4 regions of the Paenibacillus sp. FSL H8-0315 genome follow, and region 1 is predicted to be linked to each of the others. Evidence: a T-box and tRNA genes for the amino acid it is inferred to sense, from the RefSeq annotation. Region 1 holds a T-box; the other regions hold tRNA genes.

Region 1 (5,317 bases):
GGCGTAAAACCTCTTCTGCGTAAACCGCGAAGCGTAGGAAGTCTCGGGTCATCCCAGCCATCCACATAATGGCCTGTAACCAGCTGTCTGATATACCGTTTACTCGTCACAACTCCGGTGATGTTCACCCGTCCAAACTCTCTTTGCTTAGGAGCCTTAGGGATATCCAGCTCCTTCAATACCCACTCATAGAGCGGCCGATGATCCTTAAATTCAATCGAGCATAAGGAATACGTAATCCCTTCGATAGCATCTTGTATAGGATGGGCAAAATCATACATCGGATAGATACACCATTCGTTACCCGTTCTATAATGCTCCGCATGAATGATTCTGTAAAGCACCGGATCACGTAAGTTGATATTAGGTGAGCTCATATCTATTTTAGCCCGCAACACTCTGGCTCCCGTTGGATAATCTCCAGCTTTCATCTCCGTAAACAACCGTAAATTCTCTTCCACAGAACGCTCCCGGAACGGGCTGTTTTTTCCCGGCTCCGTAAGCGTCCCTCTATAGGCTGTCACCTCTTCAGGTGATAAATCACAGACATACGCCTTTCCTTTTCGGATTAACGTAACTGCGCTATTGTATATTTTCTCAGAATAGTCTGATCCATAAAAAATATAGTCCGGTGGATAGCCCATCCATTGAATATCTTCGATGATGGCATTTACATACTCCAGATCCTCTTTTAAAGGATTGGTGTCATCAAAGCGCAAATGGAACTTCCCGCCATACTTTTTCGCAGTCGTATAGTTCGTATGAATAGCATACGCACTGCCAATGTGCAGATACCCGTTAGGCTCCGGTGGAAATCTCGTGCAAATATCTCTACTGTAAGTCCCTGCTTCCAGCTCTTCTTGAATCAATCTGTCGATGTAACTCTCTGCTAATACTTCCGGTTCCTCGTTCATTGGTGTTACCTCCTGTTTATAAGTGATATCCGCCTGCTTAATCTGCAAAATAAAAAGAACCTCACCTCCAAGACTTATGGTCTTGGGGACGAAATTCTCGCGGTACCACCCCAGGTTCATTAATATGTCGCCATATTAATCTCATCAAGTACGGCAAAACATCTTGCGCAGTGCTTATACTCTAGCTCTATAACAGGAGCTCCCGTCATACCATCCCCTTAGTCCGGTTCCGATATGCCGCTCAGAGGCTTGTTTCGATAAAATCTCCCTTACCCTGTTCTCATCATCCAGGGCTCTCTGTGAAGGAATGATTTCATGTACTCTTCTCGTCATCGCGTTTGATTATTTTGTATAGGATACCAAAAAGATAACCCTATGTAAATGTGCTTATTCCCCGCTAAGCGCCGTTAGGAGCTCCAATACTACTTCATTGTCAGGCTCTGCAGCCAAAGCTCTACGCGCGTATTCCAATGCAGCAGCTTCAGCTCCTAGCTCATAGTTACAGATTGCCATGCTATACAGCACTGATGCCAATGGTTCTTCCGTACTCGCATGCATGGAGCGTTCTAAGTAACCCAATGCTTCCGCGAATTTATCCATTTCATACAGCAGCAACCCCGCATCTAGCGACAGATCATAACTCTGTTCCATCGGATAATAGCCCGTCCACATCAACTGTATACCTCGCTGTAGATCCAGCATTTCTTCATCACTGGCACCCGGCAGCAGCTCCGAAATCTGTTCAGCGCTATGGATAAACCATTCAGCATCATACCCACCCAAACGCCAAAAGGCCAAAATTTGCTGCAGCCCCATCGTATCTAATTGCTGATCCATCCATTCCTTCATACTAAAGAAATCATCCGGGCCAAAACGTTCTATAAACCGCTTGTAACCCAGCCGAGTGTTTGTATAGCTCAGCGGTGTTGGTAGCATAAGAATACAGCCGATGTTCAGGTTTTTATAGTGATGACTGGTGAATATTGAATGCGCCCCTTTTTGTTTCAGCACATGCTCTATCGCATGATAATTCGCGGTCAAAGAGAAGCTTCCGTGATGAATCAGCAATGGAGGTTCTGCAAATTCCCAGTTCTCTAAGCGATGGTCTCCCTTATCCGCTGTAAGCAGCACGAATCCCTCTGTAGAGAGCCGCGCAAGCCGCTCCAGACAAGTAAGCCCCACCACCGGAAAGAGTATATGTGAATCCTCCAGCTTCTGCTGATAAAGCGTTATAACGTCATGATAGGGATAAGTCTCCTCTTCATAACTAGCCGCACGCCGATAATGGTACTGCGGGATGATTTTGCCGAGCGCATCGGAGGGGTTATCCGGATCAACTTCCGCCGAATACTGGATCGAAACCTCACATTCATATATTTTTCCTTCATCCACATAAATTAATTCTTGCGGAATGCTGTCAAAAAAATAATTTGCCACAATCACCAATGGCTGCTGTAAATCACCCGGCCGAATGCTGAGCTTAGCGTGTACTAAATGTAGTTCTACATCCTGCACAGCATCAAAACGAGCGAAGTCCAAAATACCCTGCTCTACGTAAGGAAGTAGGCTCGGGTGCTGCTGCCAGCTGGATATATTTTTGGAAGGCAAATCACTCATCACATAACGAAAAGGAGGAAGAGGAATATCTGCGTAGTCTACGATTTCACATAACTTTTTAAGCACATGGAAGGCTAACCGGCCTGCTCCCGCTCCAAGTTCTAGAATCGTAACGGTCTCTGAGAGATGCCCTTGTCCAGCCCGGTCTTGCAGAAATCCAAAGATCATCTCTGCGTATGCTGTCGCAATCATAGGGTTACTCGTGATGTACTGCGGGACCTGATCATTATTCCAAGCCTTTAATCCCTGCTCTTCATAATATGTTCGTTGCAATTCCCAAATCGGTGCTTCGCTGAAGCGATATTGCTGTTCTTTGTTACCTGTCATCTGTTTCTTTACCCGCTCTCTGTCTAGCTTGTTGGAATAATCTATAGCAATTGCCTTATTGCGCTCTCAATGTGCGTGACCTGAAAATGACGTATTCAGCCTCTGTTGGAATGGTAACGGAAAATGATAATAATGCCGCCTTGGAGGTTGAGGAATCAGGTCCTTTCAACGTTTGATAAAAAGAATTCCCTTTACTGTCCACACTCACCAGCTCTAATTCCGCGTTTCCTTTGGGGATGATGAATCCGGAGGTATTTTGCACGCCTAAGGTTAATCTATATTCTTTCCCGGATTGAGCCTGCGTTAGCATAGTAGGATATAACGGATACGGATGTGCTGTCGTTTCGAGTGGATAAGGAGCAAGCGCACGATCTGCCTCAGGCTTCACCCATTCCTCCCCTTTTCTGGCTCCAATGCCAAGGGTTAATTTATTCACATTATTAAATTGCACTTCCCAGCGAAAAGACTTAAGCCCTTCTAAAATGGGAGACGCCGGAACAAACAGAGTGCCATCCTTTATCTCTGGAGCAACGCCTAATGAATCTACGGTCTCCCCATTAAAATCTGCCTCTAGCTGCCCTGCTTTAATATTTCCTACCGATCGGTCCAGCAGTGAAACAGTAATACTCTTGCTCAGAGCGTCATAGAGCAAATCTGCGCCAATCGCATTGGAGAAGGCTCGAATCGGCACCATTAATTTACCTGCTTTGAAATAAGGGGCGAGTTTACCTGGAAAAAGCACGTAATATCCCCCGTATGACAGTGGCATTACCTGTGTCCCTAACTGGACAGCTGCCGACACCGATGTAGGTGTAACCGCAGATCCCGCGGCGAACATAATCACTAATAGACCTATTACGTAAGCTTTTATTTTCCCTAATCGTTGTAAGGACTCCTTGATGTGAATCATCACAAACCCCTCTCCAGTTCATCTAGAACCTTAGCCTCTATTAGTAATAATCAATGATGACCCTACACATGTCAACTTGTACCACTTCTGCTATCCATCATAAAAGACAGCATTCCGCATATATTTTCATTGAACGCTTTAGGAACAAGAAAGGAGAACATCTTATGACTTCTGCTGGACAGGATTCGGCAAACAAAACAAACATCCCCCAGCCCATCCGAAGCGATGGCACAGGGGGATTAGATAAAGGACCCCGCGATGTTATGCGGGATCTTGAGAATCCGGATATGTTCGTTCCTCCGGTGACTGATGCGGGCCTGGTTCCCAATTTGAAATTTTCTTTCTCCGATGCGCATATGCAGCTTAATCATGGTGGCTGGTCCAGAGAAGTAACCGTCAGAGAACTCCCTATCGCAACTACACTGGCAGGTGTGAATATGAGCCTGACCCCCGGTGGAGTACGAGAGCTTCACTGGCATCAGCAAGCGGAATGGTCTTATATGCTGTTAGGCCGCGCCCGGATTACTGCTGTGGATCAGAATGGACGGAACTTTATAGCAGATGTAGGACCTGGTGATCTATGGTATTTTCCGCCGGGTATTCCTCACTCTATACAAGGACTTGAAGAAGGCTGCGAATTCCTCCTAGTCTTTGACGACGGGAGCTTCTCCGATCTGAATACCTTGTCTATTTCCGATTGGTTCGCCCATACGCCTAAAGAGGTACTTTCAGCTAACTTTGGAATACCTGCTGAGGCCTTTGACTCCATCCCCACTGAACAAGTCTATATTTATCAGGATCAAGTTCCCGGCTCATTACAAAGCCAAAAGGTGCAATCGCCATATGGAGAAATTCCACAGAGCTTCAAACATTCGCTGTTAGCACAGCCTCCATTAAAGACTCCTGGAGGGAGCGTCAGAATCGTTGACTCCAGCAACTTTCCGATCTCTAAGACCGTAGCTGCTGCACTGGTAGAGATTGAACCAGGAGGAATGAGAGAACTCCACTGGCACCCCAACAACGATGAGTGGCAATATTATCTTACCGGAAAAGGACGAATGACTGTGTTTGCCGGAAACGGCGCAGCACGTACCTTTAATTACAGGGCAGGCGATGTTGGGTATGTTCCTTTTGCATTTGGACATTATATTCAGAATACAGGAGAAGAATCGTTGTGGTTCCTCGAAATGTTCAAAAGTGACCGTTTTGCCGACGTCTCTCTGAACCAATGGATGGCTCTCACTCCCCATGAATTGGTTCAAAGTAATTTGAACGTTGGGCCCGAAGTGATCAATGCCTTACGGAAAGTGAAATGGCCCGTGGTGAAATACCCTAAGTTAAAAGAATAGGTTACTTCCTCCCTTTGCTTATTCACCCGTCTCCGCAAATTGTTTGATTCTTTCTCCAATCTGGTCACGCACATGCTGGAACACTGCCCACTTCTCTTCATCACTCCCTTGCGCTTTTGCCGGATCATCGAAGCCCCAGTGTTCCCGTTTGACCTGCGGAGGGGTCATTGGACATTTATCCGCAGCATCTCCACATAAGG
Region 2 (5,317 bases), 120 kb from region 1:
GCGGCTCCATACCCAGCACCATATTCTCTGCCACCGTAAAAGAAGGTACCAACATGAAATGCTGGTGGACCATGCCGATGCCTCTATCAATGGCGTCCTGAGCGGATTGCAGCTTTACTTTTTCACCCTTGATATAGATCTCGCCTTCACTTGGCTCTTCCATGCCGAACATAATCTTCATTAAAGTCGATTTACCTGCACCGTTCTCACCTGCAATCGCATGTATTTCTCCCTCACGTAAAGAAAAATGCACGTCTTTATTTGCAACGACGCCATTGGGATATACCTTGGTAATTCCCCGCATTTCCAGCAGAGCTGTGTACATAGGTCTCAACGCCTTTCAACTTGGAGGTCTGCAAAAATATACAGCTGGAATTCCCCTGACTAGAAGAATCTCCAACTGTAGGTTTATCTCTATAGAGCTGATCTTAAGATTTAAAGCTTAAGGCTTAACTGCGTTACGAATAGCTTCTACCTCTGCGGTTTCCATCCCCATCGCATTATCCACTTTAACTTCTTTATTGATCAGCTTTTGCTTCACTTCTTCAACCTTGGCCTGAAGATCAGCCGGGAATACATTTTTATAAATATCATTCTCAGCAATACCTACACCATCATCTACAAAGCTCAATACATCACGTTTGCCCATTTCTAGCGTACCCTCTTGCAATCTCTTCACTGCACCTAGAATAGCCGTATCAATCTTTTTAATCGATGAAGTAACGATTAGATTTGCTTTTTCACTATCCGTATCGTTAATCAACATTGCCTGATCGGAGTCTACACCGATTGCATATTTTTTCTTCTCTTTAGCTGCGTCAAAGATCCCAAGACCTGTACCCCCAGCCACGTTAAAAATAACATCCACACCGGAGTTATATTGAATTAGAGACAGCTCCTTACCTTTTGCAGGGTTAACAAAATCACCAGCGTACGACACAGCCACTTTTACATCAGGATCAACGTACTGAGCGCCTTGAATGTAACCGACCAAGAAAGCATTAATCCCCGGAATATCCATACCGCCCACAAACCCAATCACATTCTCAGGGGTAGCATTCGGCATATCCGATTGTGTAGCTAATGCTGCTACGGCACCTGCCAAGAAAGATACTTCATTTGTCGCATAAGACATGTTGTACATGTTATCTGGTGCTTCATCGATGTCGGTATCATAATTAATGAATTTTTTGTCTGGATACAATTCTGCCGTTGCATTAAACATCTCTGTAATTTCAGAACCGCCAGAAATAATTACATCCCAATCCTCGGAAGCGATATCGTTAAATGTAGGCTCCCATTTCGTTTTATCAACGCCCATTTCAACAACCTTTGTTTCTGCACCAAGTTCATCCTTAACCTTTTGCAAGCCGTTATTAGCGGAATCAAAAAATGATTTATCCCCAAGTGTCCCCGGAATCAGCAATACAACCTTGAGTTTATCCCCTGCACCTGTTTCTCCACCCTCAGCAGCGTTTGATCCAGTATTCGCAGAAGAACCGTTATTGGACGTGTTATTTCCACATGCTGTGACCAGAACCATCACCATTAATAACAACAAAGAAAGAACTTTTTTATTCATTACTCTATTCCACCCCTAATTTTAGTTGGTTAGTAATCCGCAGAATCCCATCTTCACCCATTGTGTAATTCACGGTTCAAATGGAAATTCTCTTTTTTCCAAATAAAGTATCATTGAAAGTAATAAATTTAACGTTTAGGCTCAAAAATAGCAATAAAAATACCATTATTATTAATAATCCGCTTTATTTCCGAACGAGATGGCCAGTCAGGTTGCGAACTTTCGGATTTATTGATACGATCATAACAAATATTATTAAAAATAATTATATGATTTCGGTCATAGTTTTGTACGATTCGGCTAAAACATAAGTATTGGAGGATCATCATGGATCGTGTTCTATATATTGTAAGTGCCACACATGAGCTAAATACTTATATCCCTCCACACCAGCATGAATGCTACGAACTAGTCTATTATTTACAGGGGGTAGGGACAACCAATGTTGGCCCACGAAGTTACCATTTTCGCTCCTCTTCTTTCGCGCTTGTGCCACCCAATCATAAACATGACGAGCACCACCGTGAGGATGCAAATGTATTATTTGTAGGCTTCCACTCAGAACACCCTAATATGAGTAATCTGCTCGGCGTATATGAAGATGATAAAGATCAGACCGTTCTTCAAATCCTGCTGCGAATGAAAGCAGAGTTTACACGCAAGCAAGACGGATTCTCTGAGCTTCTAAACCTACAAATGAGCGAGATTACCGTCCATCTTATGAGGCTTCTTAGTGCCTCTGGATATCAATCCCCAACAGAAGATCGAGTACAATATGTCCTTAATTATATGAATGAGCATTATCGCCATAAATTGTCCGTCGAAACACTATCAGAAATGTCCGGATATAGTTACGATCGTTTTCGCCATCTATTTAAAGAACGTTTCGGGTCTTCACCCCTGCGGTATTTGCTGTTAAAACGCCTGGATTATGCAAAATCTCTATTACGTCATACTCAGATGCAAATCTCTGAAGTATCCGCTGCTGCAGGTTTTGTGAACGATGCCCAATTCTGCAATATGTTTAAACGAGAAATAGGTCTTACTCCGCGAGCATTCCGCATTAATAATCAATCAGGTTAATCACTAATCAGATTAAAAAAGCCGTTGAATAGAGAGTTTCTCTATTTCAACGGCTTAATGCTGTAAACCCAAGAACATAAAGAAAAAAGGTTTGTAAGAATGCTTATAAAAGCAATCTTACAAACCTTTTTAAGATACCGGCGAGAGGACTCGAACCTCCACGGTTTCCCACTCGATTTTGAGTCGAGCGCGTCTGCCATTCCGCCACGCCGGCACATATGAACTAAATGGAGGCGCCACCCAGATTTGAACTGGGGATAAAGCTTTTGCAGAGCTTTGCCTTACCACTTGGCTATGGCGCCATGTAAATTTTGGAGCGGACGACGGGAATCGAACCCGCGACCCTCGCCTTGGCAAGGCGATGCTCTACCGCTGAGCCACGTCCGCATAAAATGGCTGGGGATATAGGATTCGAACCTATGAGTGACGGAGTCAAAGTCCGTTGCCTTACCGCTTGGCTAATCCCCAATAACATTTTAAAGTAAAATGGGGCGACTGATGGGTCTCGAACCCACGAATGCCGGAACCACAATCCGGTGCGTTAACCCCTTCGCCACAGTCGCCATATTAAGTTGATATTGTTGCCATTATTCATTTTAAAGTAAATGGGGCGGCCGATGGGTCTCGAACCCACGAATGCCGGAACCACAATCCGGTGCGTTAACCCCTTCGCCACGGCCGCCATATTAAACTTTAGAAAGAACTTGGCAGGGGCAGCAGGAATTGAACCCACACCAACGGTTTTGGAGACCGTTGTTCTACCTTTAAACTATGCCCCTAAAAACTGGTGGAGGATGATGGATTCGAACCACCGAACACTCACGTGAGCAGATTTACAGTCTGATGCGTTTGGCCACTTCGCTAATCCTCCAAGGATGGTGCCGGCGAGAGGACTTGAACCCCCAACCTACTGATTACAAGTCAGTTGCTCTACCAATTGAGCTACACCGGCATGGCACTCATTCTTTTGTGATGATAAATGGTGGCTCGGGACGGAATCGAACCGCCGACACGAGGATTTTCAGTCCTCTGCTCTACCGACTGAGCTACCGAGCCATGATGAAAATGGCGGAACCGACGGGATTCGAACCCGCGATCTCCTGCGTGACAGGCAGGCATGTTAGGCCAACTACACCACGGTTCCAAAAGATATAATTGCTTAAGTTAATTGGTTGCGGGGGCAGGATTTGAACCTGCGGCCTTCGGGTTATGAGCCCGACGAGCTACCGGGCTGCTCCACCCCGCGTCAGTAAGAAAGTGTTATGGTGGAGGCTGAGGGGATCGAACCCCCGACCCTCTGCTTGTAAGGCAGATGCTCTCCCAGCTGAGCTAAGCCTCCATAAACAACAATTGTTATTGTACCAAAGTCCACTAGGATAAATCAAGTGAAAATTTGGTGACCCGTATGGGATTCGAACCCATGTTACCTCCGTGAAAGGGAGGTGTCTTAACCCCTTGACCAACGGGCCATACTAATTAAAAATTTGTGGCGGAGAGAGAGGGATTCGAACCCTCGAGACGCTTGTGGCGCCTACACGATTTCCAATCGTGCTCCTTCGGCCAAACTCGGACACCTCTCCATATGGCTCCCCGAACAGGACTCGAACCTGTGACAACTCGATTAACAGTCGAGTGCTCTACCAACTGAGCTATCAGGGAATATTCATACCAGGCTTGATGCCTGAAAACTGAATCCGAAACGAATCTGCATTCTAACTATAGGATAAGCCCTCGACCGATTAGTATTGGTCAGCTCCATGCATTGCTGCACTTCCACCTCCAACCTATCTACCTCGTCGTCTTCAAGGGGTCTTACTAATTGGGAAATCTCATCTTGAGGGGGGCTTCACGCTTAGATGCTTTCAGCGCTTATCCCGTCCGTACGTAGCTACCCAGCCATGCTCCTGGCGGAACAACTGGTGCACCAGCGGTACGTCCATCCCGGTCCTCTCGTACTAAGGACAGCTCCTCTCAAATTTCCTGCGCCCACGACAGATAGGGACCGAACTGTCTCACGACGTTCTGAACCCAGCTCGCGTACCGCTTTAATGGGCGAACAGCCCAACCCTTGGGACCTACTTCAGCCCCAGGATGCGATGAGCCGACATCGAGGTGCCAAACCTCCCCGTCGATGTGGACTCTTGGGGGAGATAAGCCTGTTATCCCCAGGGTAGCTTTTATCCGTTGAGCGATGGCCCTTCCATGCGGTACCACCGGATCACTAAGTCCGACTTTCGTCCCTGCTCGACTTGTAGGTCTCGCAGTCAAGCTCCCTTATGCCTTTGCACTCTGCGAATGATTTCCAACCATTCTGAGGGAACCTTGGAACGCCTCCGTTACTCTTTAGGAGGCGACCGCCCCAGTCAAACTGCCCGCCTGACACGGTCCCCGTACCCGGTAAGGGCACTAGGTTAGAACCTAGATACGATCAGGGTGGTATCCCAACGGCGCCTCCACCGAAGCTTGCGCTCCGATTTCTACGGCTCCCACCTATCCTGTACAGATCGTACCCAAATTCAATATCAAGCTGCAGTAAAGCTCCATGGGGTCTTTCCGTCTTGTCGCGGGTAACCTGCATCTTCACAGGTATTAAAATTTCACCGGATCTCTCGTTGAGACAGCGCCCAAGTCGTTACGCCATTCGTGCGGGTC
Region 3 (5,317 bases), 1.7 Mb from region 1:
GAAGACTTACCGTTTTGATCCATTTGATGTAACAAAGGTCTGGTCGCAAAAAGATTATCCGTTAATCGAGGTTGGCCGTATGGTATTGGATCGCAATCCGGAGAACTACTTCGCTGAAGTAGAACAAGTTACATTCTCCCCCGGCTCTTTCGTTCCTGGTATTGAAGCTTCGCCGGATAAATTGCTACAAGGCCGTCTGTTCGCTTATGGTGATGCACACCGTCACCGGGTTGGTCCCAACCATAACAGTTTACCTATCAACCGTCCAAAAGTAGAAGTGAAGAACTATCAACGTGATGGTGGTATGGCCTTGGGCAACAATGGCGGTTCCGGTGCCTATTACGAGCCTAACAGCTTAGGAGGACCTAAAGAATCACCGCAGCATAAAACATCGCCGTTCGAAGTCTCTGGTTATGCGGATAGTGTCTCCTACAATAGTGACGATCACTATACACAACCAGGTGACTTGTACCGTCTAATGTCTGAAGAAGAACGTACCCGTCTAGTTCAAAATATCGTTGGCGCTATGACTCCTGTTGAAAGTAACGATATCAAACGTCTCCAGATTGAGCATTTCTTTAAAGCTGATCCAGACTTGGGACAGCGTATCGCATCCGGTTTGGGTTTATCTGTACCAGACGGAATGTAAGATTGTAAATGCACTTATAAACTAAAGAGGACCTTTGCCCGTAGATGGGAAAGGTCCTCTTTTTGCTAATTAGCTGAAAACATAATAAATGATGACAATCACAACGCCCAGCGTGGAGACAATGGATAGACATGAAAAAAACGTGTTCCAGTTATTGCCTTTCATTTGTCTTATACACGACCAGTATAGTGGTTCTTTGGTGCTCTGCCCCATCACGTGATGATTTAACTACCGAACCGTAACAGATATTCACAATCTGTTCCTCCCGTAGTCCTGCCAGGAACTCATTAGCTTTATTCTCTGCATAAGAATTGTCAGCATCTACAAACTCTTTAACTTGAATCATCCTGATCTCCTCCTTTAATAAATTAAGTAGTTATTTTATAGTTCTGGAATCTATATGTGAACTCAACGAAATGTACATGGCGTATCACTCCCCAGGTAACAATTAATGTAAAAATATCTTCAAAATACAGTATAGGCATTTCGCAGTTTTCTACGAAATGCCTATGCATCAGCCTATCATAGCACCCAAGTATGTAATAGTCAAAGGTTTTCATTACAATATTTAGAAGGTTTTAATTCCCCTTTTAAAATGGATTGGATTTACAAATAGAAGCTGGTATACTGATCAGAAGGTCTCCATTGGGGGACCTCTATTTGTATAGGAGGGATTTTAAGATGGCAACACACCATAACAGGTTTACAAGGAATGTGCTACTTAGAGGGGGTGAAATCTACTATGAACCATAGTCTTATCTATGAAGGCTCACGGACACAGCTGCTTCAGCAGCTTATCTATTTTGATGAGGAAAAAATCGCATTTCTAAATCAGTACTTTCCGGTACGGAGCAAAGATAGAAGCAACGCTGAAACGCTGTTATCCCGTTATTGCTCCGAGCTGGAACAATTACTAACTGAGTTCAATGGTGAAGATTTAAATTCACAGGTCTTTATCGGAAGTCAGCTGCAGCTTCGTTACTTGGACGATAATACTACAGATATCTATACCATCGTATTTCCTAACCAAGCAGAACCTAACAATAACAAGATTTCTATGTTGTCACCTATAGGCATGCAGCTGCTGCTGGCTGAGCTCGGCAGTACTTGTCAGCTAGCGATTCCTTCAGGTCAACTAGAGGTGAAGATCGAAAGCATTAAGTTCGTGAATAATGGTGAAGTAGGCGTTCTTATATAAGGACGATCCCTTATATACCCGCTACAGCAGCGTCCCTTTCCAGATATTAAGGAGGAGGACGCTGTTCTATTATTTAAGCCTCAAACCTTCTTCCAGCTTATTAACTGACTTCTGGATCCTTGCTGCTCTGGTTTCCGGTCTTTTCGCCCCTTCGATCCAGCTCACATATTCCTTCCGATAGGAATAAGCCAAGCTGTTATAATACACCTCTGCCTGCTCATTGCTGCTTAGTGCGTCCAGAAAATCTTCTGGAGCTTCTATCTCTCGCAATTGATGATCTTGTTCCATTGTCACCCGTACTATATCTCCAGGTTGAGCATGGGCTAAGTCTCGCAGTTCTTTTTTCACGACCATAAAATGTTTCCCATTACCATGCGGCATGAGTGTTCCTTTATAGGGAATGTCATTCAGGCTTCCTTTAACTTGTATCCTTGATTTAGTTTCATATATTTGTTCAGCGTCAAAAGGAACCGTAAGATATGTCCAACTCCCATTCGTATCTGGTCTGACTAACCTTGCTTCAAATTCAAACATTGGCCCCTCCTCAAATAAAATCTCTAGTTCCTATTGTATCCATACGTGCTTAACTATACAAAAAAACACCCGCCTAATACCGGCAGGTGTTTCTCTTTATAAGCGGGTGATGGGAATCGAACCCACGCTATCAGCTTGGAAGGCTGAAGTTCTACCATTGAACTACACCCGCAAAGGTATAAAATCGGGATGACACGATTTGAACATGCGACCCCCTGGTCCCAAACCAGGTGCTCTACCAAGCTGAGCTACATCCCGTTAACAATACTATAACTGCTTAGTAATAAAAATGGCGCGCCCTGAGAGATTCGAACTCCCGGCCTTTTGATTCGTAGTCAAACGCTCTATCCAGCTGAGCTAAGGGCGCAAAATCTATATGGAGCGGACGACGGGAATCGAACCCGCGACCCTCGCCTTGGCAAGGCGATGCTCTACCGCTGAGCCACGTCCGCAAAAACATGGTGCGCGTGAAGGGACTCGAACCCCCACGTCGTGAAACGCCAGATCCTAAGTCTGGTGCGTCTGCCAATTCCGCCACACGCGCACACTTTAAAGAAAATGGTGAGCCATGAAGGACTCGAACCTTCGACACCCTGATTAAAAGTCAGGTGCTCTACCAACTGAGCTAATGGCTCTCATAAATGGCTGGGGATATAGGATTTGAACCTATGCATGACGGAGTCAAAGTCCGTTGCCTTACCGCTTGGCTAATCCCCAATAATAATTAACTAAATGGCGGAACCGACGGGATTCGAACCCGCGATCTCCTGCGTGACAGGCAGGCATGTTAGGCCAACTACACCACGGTTCCATAGACATAATGCATAAGTGTAAATTGGTTGCGGGGGCAGGATTTGAACCTGCGGCCTTCGGGTTATGAGCCCGACGAGCTACCGGGCTGCTCCACCCCGCGTCATTAATTAGTATATACTATTCATTTTCACCATACCAGCTTATCCCTAAACATAATGTATAAGAGTAAATTGGTTGCGGGGGCAGGACTTGAACCTGCGACCTTCGGGTTATGAGCCCGACGAGCTACCGGGCTGCTCCACCCCGCGTCAGTGAAAAAAAATGGTGGAGGCTGAGGGGATCGAACCCCCGACCCTCTGCTTGTAAGGCAGATGCTCTCCCAGCTGAGCTAAGCCTCCATGATATGACCCGTATGGGATTCGAACCCATGTTACCTCCGTGAAAGGGAGGTGTCTTAACCCCTTGACCAACGGGCCATGCTAATAATTTTATGGCGGAGAGAGAGGGATTCGAACCCTCGAGACGCTTGTGGCGCCTACACGATTTCCAATCGTGCTCCTTCGGCCAAACTCGGACACCTCTCCATAAATGGCTCCCCGAACAGGACTCGAACCTGTGACAACTCGATTAACAGTCGAGTGCTCTACCAACTGAGCTATCAGGGAATATGGTGGGCCTTAGTGGACTCGAACCACCGACCTCACCCTTATCAGGGGTGCGCTCTAACCAGCTGAGCTAAAGGCCCTTCTAAGACATATTAATATTAAGGGCAAAAAAAATACCACGGGTAATGTGGTTGTCCGCTTGGCGGCGTCCTACTCTCCCAGGACCCTTCGGTCCAAGTACCATCGGCGCTGGAGGGCTTAACGGTCGTGTTCGGGATGGGTACGTGTGGAACCCCTCCGCTATCGCCACCAAACGGGCATTTACAGCGTAAATGCTCAGGCTTAATCGCCTGAAAACTGAATCCGAATTGAATTTGCGTCGCCCGTCATCTCTTCGGGGCCCCCGGAAAGTATTCGGAATTAGCTTCGCAGCCTTTTCTTCACTTTTTGGGGTATTTTTAGGATAAGCCCTCGACCGATTAGTATTGGTCAGCTCCATGCATTGCTGCACTTCCACCTCCAACCTATCTACCTCGTCGTCTTCAAGGGGTCTTACTAATTGGGAAATCTCATCTTGAGGGGGGCTTCACGCTTAGATGCTTTCAGCGCTTATCCCGTCCGTACGTAGCTACCCAGCCATGCTCCTGGCGGAACAACTGGTGCACCAGCGGTACGTCCATCCCGGTCCTCTCGTACTAAGGACAGCTCCTCTCAAATTTCCTGCGCCCACGACAGATAGGGACCGAACTGTCTCACGACGTTCTGAACCCAGCTCGCGTACCGCTTTAATGGGCGAACAGCCCAACCCTTGGGACCTACTTCAGCCCCAGGATGCGATGAGCCGACATCGAGGTGCCAAACCTCCCCGTCGATGTGGACTCTTGGGGGAGATAAGCCTGTTATCCCCAGGGTAGCTTTTATCCGTTGAGCGATGGCCCTTCCATGCGGTACCACCGGATCACTAAGTCCGACTTTCGTCCCTGCTCGACTTGTAGGTCTCGCAGTCAAGCTCCCTTATGCCTTTGCACTCTGCGAATGATTTCCAACCATTCTGAGGGAACCTTGGAACGCCTCCGTTACTCTTTAGGAGGCGACCGCCCCAGTCAAACTGCCCGCCTGACACGGTCCCCGTACCCGGTAAGGGCACTAGGTTAGAACCTAGATACGATCAGGGTGGTATCCCAACGGCGCCTCCACCGAAGCTTGCGCTCCGATTTCTACGGCTCCCACCTATCCTGTACAGATCGTACCCAAATTCAATATCAAGCTGCAGTAAAGCTCCATGGGGTCTTTCCGTCTTGTCGCGGGTAACCTGCATCTTCACAGGTATTAAAATTTCACCGGATCTCTCGTTGAGACAGCGCCCAAGTCGTTACGCCATTCGTGCGGGTCAGAATTTACCTGACAAGGAATTTCGCTACCTTAGGACCGTTATAGTTACGGCCGCCGTTTACTGGGGCTTCGGTTCATAGCTTCGGGTTACCCCTAACCACTCCCCTTAACCTTCCAGCACCGGGCAGGCGTCAGCCCGTATACTTCGCCTTGCGGCTTCGCACAGACCTGTGTTTTTGCTAAACA
Region 4 (5,317 bases), 120 kb from region 1:
TGGAGAATCGTTCTCTGCAATGAGAACATTCAAATCGGAAGCTCAGCTTCCACAATAGAACCCTCGGGTTCGAACACTCACTCGTGTTCAGTTTTGAAAGAGCAAGTCTCTTTCGTATGCGTTTGGTGGCGATAGCGGAGGGGTTCCACACGTACCCATCCCGAACACGACCGTTAAGCCCTCCAGCGCCGATGGTACTTGGACCGAAGGGTCCTGGGAGAGTAGGACGTTGCCAAGCGGACAACCAATTCATTGGTTGATTCACAATGTTATATATGTTATATGGGCTTTTAGCTCAGTTGGTTAGAGCGCACCTCTGATAAGGGTGAGGTCGGTGGTTCGAGTCCACCAAGGCCCACCATATAACATTATAGAGTAATTTTATGGGGCCATAGCTCAGCTGGGAGAGCGCCTGCCTTGCAAGCAGGAGGTCAGCGGTTCGATCCCGCTTGGCTCCACCATAAATTTTTAAATGAATAACTTTTTTAACTTGATCCTTGAAAACTGGATACCGAAACGAATTTGCGTTTTAGAACATCTTTTAGCAACTTGTGTAAACAAGTAAATGTTATTAGTGAGATTTTTCTTCGGAAAAATCAAGGTTAAGCTAATAAGAGCACACGGAGGATGCCTAGGCGCCAGGAGCCGACGAAGGACGTGGCGAACAACGAAACTGCCTCGGGGAGCTGTAAGCAAGCTTTGATCCGGGGGTGTCCGAATGGGGAAACCCAGCTGTGGTAATTCGCAGTTACTCATTTCTGAATACATAGGAAATGTAGAGGCAGACCAGGGGAACTGAAACATCTAAGTACCCTGAGGAAGAGAAAACAATAGTGATTCCGTCAGTAGCGGCGAGCGAACGCGGAACAGCCTAAACCTAAGAGCTTGCTCTTAGGGGTTGTGGGACGTCTCACATGGAGTTACAAAGGAATATGGTAGGCGAAGAGGTCTGGAAAGGCCCGCGATAGAGGTAAAAGCCCTGTAGCCTAAACTGTGTTCTCTCCGAGACGGATCCCGAGTAGTGCGGGGCACGTGAAACCCCGTATGAATCCAGCAGGACCATCTGCTAAGGCTAAATACTACCTGGCGACCGATAGTGAAACAGTACCGTGAGGGAAAGGTGAAAAGCACCCCGGAAGGGGAGTGAAATAGAACCTGAAACCGTGTGCTTACAAAAAGTCAGAGCCCTATTAATGGGTGATGGCGTGCCTTTTGTAGAATGAACCGGCGAGTTACGTTTAACATGCAAGGTTAAGCCGAGAAGGTGGAGCCGCAGCGAAAGCGAGTCTGAATAGGGCGAATTAGTATGTGGACGTAGACCCGAAACCGTGTGATCTACCCCTGTCCAGGGTGAAGGTGCGGTAACACGCACTGGAGGCCCGAACCCACGTACGTTGAAAAGTGCGGGGATGAGGTGGGGGTAGCGGAGAAATTCCAATCGAACTCGGAGATAGCTGGTTCTCCCCGAAATAGCTTTAGGGCTAGCCTCGGTATAAGAGTAGTGGAGGTAGAGCACTGATTGGGTGCGGGGTCCGCAAGGATTACCAAGCTCAGTCAAACTCCGAATGCCATATACTTATTGCCGGGAGTCAGACAGTGAGTGCTAAGATCCATTGTCAAAAGGGAAACAGCCCAGACCATCAGCTAAGGTCCCCAAGTGTGTGTTAAGTGGGAAAGGATGTGGAGTTGCACAGACAACCAGGATGTTGGCTTAGAAGCAGCCACCATTGAAAGAGTGCGTAATAGCTCACTGGTCGAGTGACTCTGCGCCGAAAATGTAACGGGGCTAAACACACCACCGAAGCTATGGCTAGATACGTATGTATCTGGGGTAGGGGAGCGTTGTGTAGGGGTTGAAGGTGTACTGAAAAGAGCGCTGGACACTACACAAGTGAGAATGCCGGTATGAGTAACGAAAAGATCAGTGAGAATCTGATCCGCCGAAAGCCCAAGGTTTCCTGAGGAAGGCTCGTCCGCTCAGGGTAAGTCGGGACCTAAGGCGAGGCCGAAAGGCGTAGTCGAAGGACAACAGTTTGAAATTACTGTACCACCGTAATCCGCTATGAGCGATGGGGTGACGCAGGAGGGTAGTGACGCGGACTGATGGATGTCCGTCTAAGCAGTGAGGCTGATGTGTAGGCAAATCCGCACATCGATAAGGCTGGGCTGTGATGGGGAGCGAAAATTGTAGTAGCGAAGGTCATGATCTCACACTGCCAAGAAAAGCCTCTAGCCAGGAGAAGGTGCCCGTACCGCAAACCGACACAGGTAGGCGAGAAGAGAATTCTAAGGCGCGCGGAAGAACTCTCGTTAAGGAACTCGGCAAAATGACCCCGTAACTTCGGGAGAAGGGGTGCCCCGGTAGTGTGAATAGCACGAGGGGGCCGCAGTGAAAAGGCCCAAGCGACTGTTTAGCAAAAACACAGGTCTGTGCGAAGCCGCAAGGCGAAGTATACGGGCTGACGCCTGCCCGGTGCTGGAAGGTTAAGGGGAGTGGTTAGGGGTAACCCGAAGCTATGAACCGAAGCCCCAGTAAACGGCGGCCGTAACTATAACGGTCCTAAGGTAGCGAAATTCCTTGTCAGGTAAATTCTGACCCGCACGAATGGCGTAACGACTTGGGCGCTGTCTCAACGAGAGATCCGGTGAAATTTTAATACCTGTGAAGATGCAGGTTACCCGCGACAAGACGGAAAGACCCCATGGAGCTTTACTGCAGCTTGATATTGAATTTGGGTACGATCTGTACAGGATAGGTGGGAGCCGTAGAAATCGGAGCGCAAGCTTCGGTGGAGGCGCCGTTGGGATACCACCCTGATCGTATCTAGGTTCTAACCTAGTGCCCTTACCGGGTACGGGGACCGTGTCAGGCGGGCAGTTTGACTGGGGCGGTCGCCTCCTAAAGAGTAACGGAGGCGTTCCAAGGTTCCCTCAGAATGGTTGGAAATCATTCGCAGAGTGCAAAGGCATAAGGGAGCTTGACTGCGAGACCTACAAGTCGAGCAGGGACGAAAGTCGGACTTAGTGATCCGGTGGTACCGCATGGAAGGGCCATCGCTCAACGGATAAAAGCTACCCTGGGGATAACAGGCTTATCTCCCCCAAGAGTCCACATCGACGGGGAGGTTTGGCACCTCGATGTCGGCTCATCGCATCCTGGGGCTGAAGTAGGTCCCAAGGGTTGGGCTGTTCGCCCATTAAAGCGGTACGCGAGCTGGGTTCAGAACGTCGTGAGACAGTTCGGTCCCTATCTGTCGTGGGCGCAGGAAATTTGAGAGGAGCTGTCCTTAGTACGAGAGGACCGGGATGGACGTACCGCTGGTGCACCAGTTGTTCCGCCAGGAGCATGGCTGGGTAGCTACGTACGGACGGGATAAGCGCTGAAAGCATCTAAGCGTGAAGCCCCCCTCAAGATGAGATTTCCCAATTAGTAAGACCCCTTGAAGACGACGAGGTAGATAGGTTGGAGGTGGAAGTGCAGCAATGCATGGAGCTGACCAATACTAATCGGTCGAGGGCTTATCCTATACGTAGAATGCAGATTCGTTTCGGATTCAGTTTTCAGGCGATTAAGCCTGAGCATTTACGCTGTAAATGCCCGTTTGGTGGCGATAGCGGAGGGGTTCCACACGTACCCATCCCGAACACGACCGTTAAGCCCTCCAGCGCCGATGGTACTTGGACCGAAGGGTCCTGGGAGAGTAGGACGTTGCCAAGCGGATATTCCCTGATAGCTCAGTTGGTAGAGCACTCGACTGTTAATCGAGTTGTCACAGGTTCGAGTCCTGTTCGGGGAGCCATGCTCTCATAGCTCAGCAGGTAGAGTGCTTCCATGGTAAGGAAGAGGTCACCGGTTCGAATCCGGTTGAGAGCTCCACAGATTTGCAAGGCCCGTTGGTCAAGGGGTTAAGACACCTCCCTTTCACGGAGGTAACATGGGTTCGAATCCCATACGGGTCACCAACTTTTACTTGTACTTACCCTTAGAGGGTCCCATAGATATGGAGGCTTAGCTCAGCTGGGAGAGCATCTGCCTTACAAGCAGAGGGTCGGGGGTTCGATCCCCTCAGCCTCCACCATAATCTTCCTAAGAGATTATGGGCAACATAGAGGTACCATCAATGGGGATTAGCCAAGCGGTAAGGCAACGGACTTTGACTCCGTCACTCATAGGTTCGAATCCTATATCCCCAGCCAAGTGCGAGCCATTAGCTCAGTTGGTAGAGCACCTGACTTTTAATCAGGGTGTCGAAGGTTCGAGTCCTTCATGGCTCACTTTTATTATTATTATGCGCGTGTGGCGGAATGGCAGACGCACCAGACTTAGGATCTGGCGTTTCACGACGTGGGGGTTCAAGTCCCTTCACGCGCACCACTTATTGCGGACGTGGCTCAGCGGTAGAGCATCGCCTTGCCAAGGCGAGGGTCGCGGGTTCGATTCCCGTCGTCCGCTCCATAATTTTGCGCCCTTAGCTCAGCTGGATAGAGCGTTTGACTACGAATCAAAAGGCCGGGAGTTCGAATCTCTCAGGGCGCGCCATTTTATTATTAAGCAATTATAGTATTTATAACGGGATGTAGCTCAGCTTGGTAGAGCACCTGGTTTGGGACCAGGGGGTCGCATGTTCAAATCGTGTCATCCCGATTTTCACCTTTGCGGGTGTAGTTCAATGGTAGAACTTCAGCCTTCCAAGCTGATAGCGTGGGTTCGATTCCCATCACCCGCTCCATAATTTTATAGTAACGGGATGTAGCTCAGCTTGGTAGAGCACCTGGTTTGGGACCAGGGGGTCGCATGTTCAAATCGTGTCATCCCGATACTCAGCTTAATCGCTGCTCAAAAGCTCTTACTTCGGTAAGGGCTTTTTTGTTATGTATTGAATATACATATAAATACATCATAAGAACGTATGTTCTATTATTCCTCCAAAAAAAATCGGACTTCCGGTGGAATTCCAATCCGTAGATAATAGTTTCTCCATGATTCCTCTTGTTCGGGGCTTCTGCTTGAAGATAATAATTTTACAGCAAATACATTAGCTTGACGTTCAAGCTTCCCAGGAGAGAAATAGGAGCTTTCCTCCAGAAAAAAGCGATTGATCCCCTTGTGAAGCCGATCATGTCCTAATTCATGCGCACAAACGAAGCGCTGCCATTCTACAGGCAACTCATTATGAATGACGATAAACCTTCTTCTTAGTTTTCGATAATATAATCCCTTTGTGCCAGTCCCCAGATTCATGAAACGAATTTGAATGCCTAGTGCTGCGGCAAGCTCGAACGGGCAGTTGGTTTTATATTTTTTAATCAGACTATT

Evidence for each region. A T-box is a leader RNA that pairs with one kind of tRNA and senses whether it is charged. The one in region 1 lies ahead of MHB56_RS10945 (glutamine--tRNA ligase/YqeY domain fusion protein), so its partner is inferred to be a tRNA-Gln.
Region 2: it has a tRNA-Gln gene. The T-box ahead of MHB56_RS10945 (glutamine--tRNA ligase/YqeY domain fusion protein) is inferred to sense a tRNA for this amino acid. The anticodon was not compared.
Region 3: it has a tRNA-Gln gene. The T-box ahead of MHB56_RS10945 (glutamine--tRNA ligase/YqeY domain fusion protein) is inferred to sense a tRNA for this amino acid. The anticodon was not compared.
Region 4: it has a tRNA-Gln gene. The T-box ahead of MHB56_RS10945 (glutamine--tRNA ligase/YqeY domain fusion protein) is inferred to sense a tRNA for this amino acid. The anticodon was not compared.

What each region holds. Positions count from the first base shown of each region.
Region 1 covers NZ_JBBOTA010000001.1:2,539,779-2,545,095, forward strand. The annotation lists gene MHB56_RS10945 (glutamine--tRNA ligase/YqeY domain fusion protein) at 1-914, opposite strand, end outside; T-box leader at 996-1,256, opposite strand; gene MHB56_RS10950 (SAM-dependent methyltransferase) at 1,302-2,858, opposite strand; gene MHB56_RS10955 (copper amine oxidase N-terminal domain-containing protein) at 2,914-3,768, opposite strand; gene MHB56_RS10960 (oxalate decarboxylase family bicupin) at 3,933-5,117, shown strand; gene arsC (arsenate reductase (thioredoxin)) at 5,136-5,317, opposite strand, start outside.
Region 2 covers NZ_JBBOTA010000001.1:2,417,332-2,422,648, forward strand. The annotation lists gene MHB56_RS10345 (ABC transporter ATP-binding protein) at 1-325, opposite strand, end outside; gene MHB56_RS10350 (BMP family ABC transporter substrate-binding protein) at 443-1,582, opposite strand; gene MHB56_RS10355 (AraC family transcriptional regulator) at 1,910-2,665, shown strand; tRNA gene MHB56_RS10360 (tRNA-Leu) at 2,801-2,879, opposite strand; tRNA gene MHB56_RS10365 (tRNA-Cys) at 2,894-2,967, opposite strand; tRNA gene MHB56_RS10370 (tRNA-Gly) at 2,978-3,052, opposite strand; tRNA gene MHB56_RS10375 (tRNA-Gln) at 3,059-3,133, opposite strand; tRNA gene MHB56_RS10380 (tRNA-His) at 3,153-3,228, opposite strand; tRNA gene MHB56_RS10385 (tRNA-His) at 3,272-3,347, opposite strand; tRNA gene MHB56_RS10390 (tRNA-Trp) at 3,371-3,444, opposite strand; tRNA gene MHB56_RS10395 (tRNA-Tyr) at 3,451-3,536, opposite strand; tRNA gene MHB56_RS10400 (tRNA-Thr) at 3,542-3,617, opposite strand; tRNA gene MHB56_RS10405 (tRNA-Phe) at 3,646-3,721, opposite strand; tRNA gene MHB56_RS10410 (tRNA-Asp) at 3,732-3,809, opposite strand; tRNA gene MHB56_RS10415 (tRNA-Met) at 3,835-3,911, opposite strand; tRNA gene MHB56_RS10420 (tRNA-Val) at 3,929-4,004, opposite strand; tRNA gene MHB56_RS10425 (tRNA-Glu) at 4,060-4,134, opposite strand; tRNA gene MHB56_RS10430 (tRNA-Ser) at 4,153-4,245, opposite strand; tRNA gene MHB56_RS10435 (tRNA-Asn) at 4,249-4,324, opposite strand; rRNA gene MHB56_RS10440 (23S ribosomal RNA) at 4,385-5,317, opposite strand, start outside.
Region 3 covers NZ_JBBOTA010000001.1:4,273,516-4,278,832, reverse strand. The annotation lists gene katA (catalase KatA) at 1-649, shown strand, start outside; gene MHB56_RS18610 (sporulation protein Cse60) at 801-995, opposite strand; gene MHB56_RS18605 (GreA/GreB family elongation factor) at 1,392-1,847, shown strand; gene MHB56_RS18600 (YdeI/OmpD-associated family protein) at 1,917-2,381, opposite strand; tRNA gene MHB56_RS18595 (tRNA-Gly) at 2,483-2,553, opposite strand; tRNA gene MHB56_RS18590 (tRNA-Pro) at 2,566-2,639, opposite strand; tRNA gene MHB56_RS18585 (tRNA-Arg) at 2,672-2,748, opposite strand; tRNA gene MHB56_RS18580 (tRNA-Gly) at 2,759-2,833, opposite strand; tRNA gene MHB56_RS18575 (tRNA-Leu) at 2,841-2,925, opposite strand; tRNA gene MHB56_RS18570 (tRNA-Lys) at 2,941-3,016, opposite strand; tRNA gene MHB56_RS18565 (tRNA-Gln) at 3,024-3,098, opposite strand; tRNA gene MHB56_RS18560 (tRNA-Asp) at 3,115-3,192, opposite strand; tRNA gene MHB56_RS18555 (tRNA-Met) at 3,218-3,294, opposite strand; tRNA gene MHB56_RS18550 (tRNA-Met) at 3,366-3,442, opposite strand; tRNA gene MHB56_RS18545 (tRNA-Val) at 3,457-3,532, opposite strand; tRNA gene MHB56_RS18540 (tRNA-Glu) at 3,539-3,610, opposite strand; tRNA gene MHB56_RS18535 (tRNA-Ser) at 3,626-3,718, opposite strand; tRNA gene MHB56_RS18530 (tRNA-Asn) at 3,724-3,799, opposite strand; tRNA gene MHB56_RS18525 (tRNA-Ile) at 3,803-3,879, opposite strand; rRNA gene rrf (5S ribosomal RNA) at 3,937-4,053, opposite strand; rRNA gene MHB56_RS18515 (23S ribosomal RNA) at 4,199-5,317, opposite strand, start outside.
Region 4 covers NZ_JBBOTA010000001.1:2,656,229-2,661,545, reverse strand. The annotation lists rRNA gene rrf (5S ribosomal RNA) at 122-238, shown strand; tRNA gene MHB56_RS11560 (tRNA-Ile) at 285-361, shown strand; tRNA gene MHB56_RS11555 (tRNA-Ala) at 386-461, shown strand; rRNA gene MHB56_RS11550 (23S ribosomal RNA) at 601-3,527, shown strand; rRNA gene rrf (5S ribosomal RNA) at 3,602-3,718, shown strand; tRNA gene MHB56_RS11540 (tRNA-Asn) at 3,725-3,800, shown strand; tRNA gene MHB56_RS11535 (tRNA-Thr) at 3,802-3,877, shown strand; tRNA gene MHB56_RS11530 (tRNA-Glu) at 3,889-3,963, shown strand; tRNA gene MHB56_RS11525 (tRNA-Val) at 4,004-4,079, shown strand; tRNA gene MHB56_RS11520 (tRNA-Gln) at 4,123-4,197, shown strand; tRNA gene MHB56_RS11515 (tRNA-Lys) at 4,203-4,275, shown strand; tRNA gene MHB56_RS11510 (tRNA-Leu) at 4,292-4,375, shown strand; tRNA gene MHB56_RS11505 (tRNA-Gly) at 4,382-4,456, shown strand; tRNA gene MHB56_RS11500 (tRNA-Arg) at 4,464-4,540, shown strand; tRNA gene MHB56_RS11495 (tRNA-Pro) at 4,572-4,645, shown strand; tRNA gene MHB56_RS11490 (tRNA-Gly) at 4,657-4,730, shown strand; tRNA gene MHB56_RS11485 (tRNA-Pro) at 4,745-4,818, shown strand; gene MHB56_RS11480 (ImmA/IrrE family metallo-endopeptidase) at 4,919-5,317, opposite strand, start outside.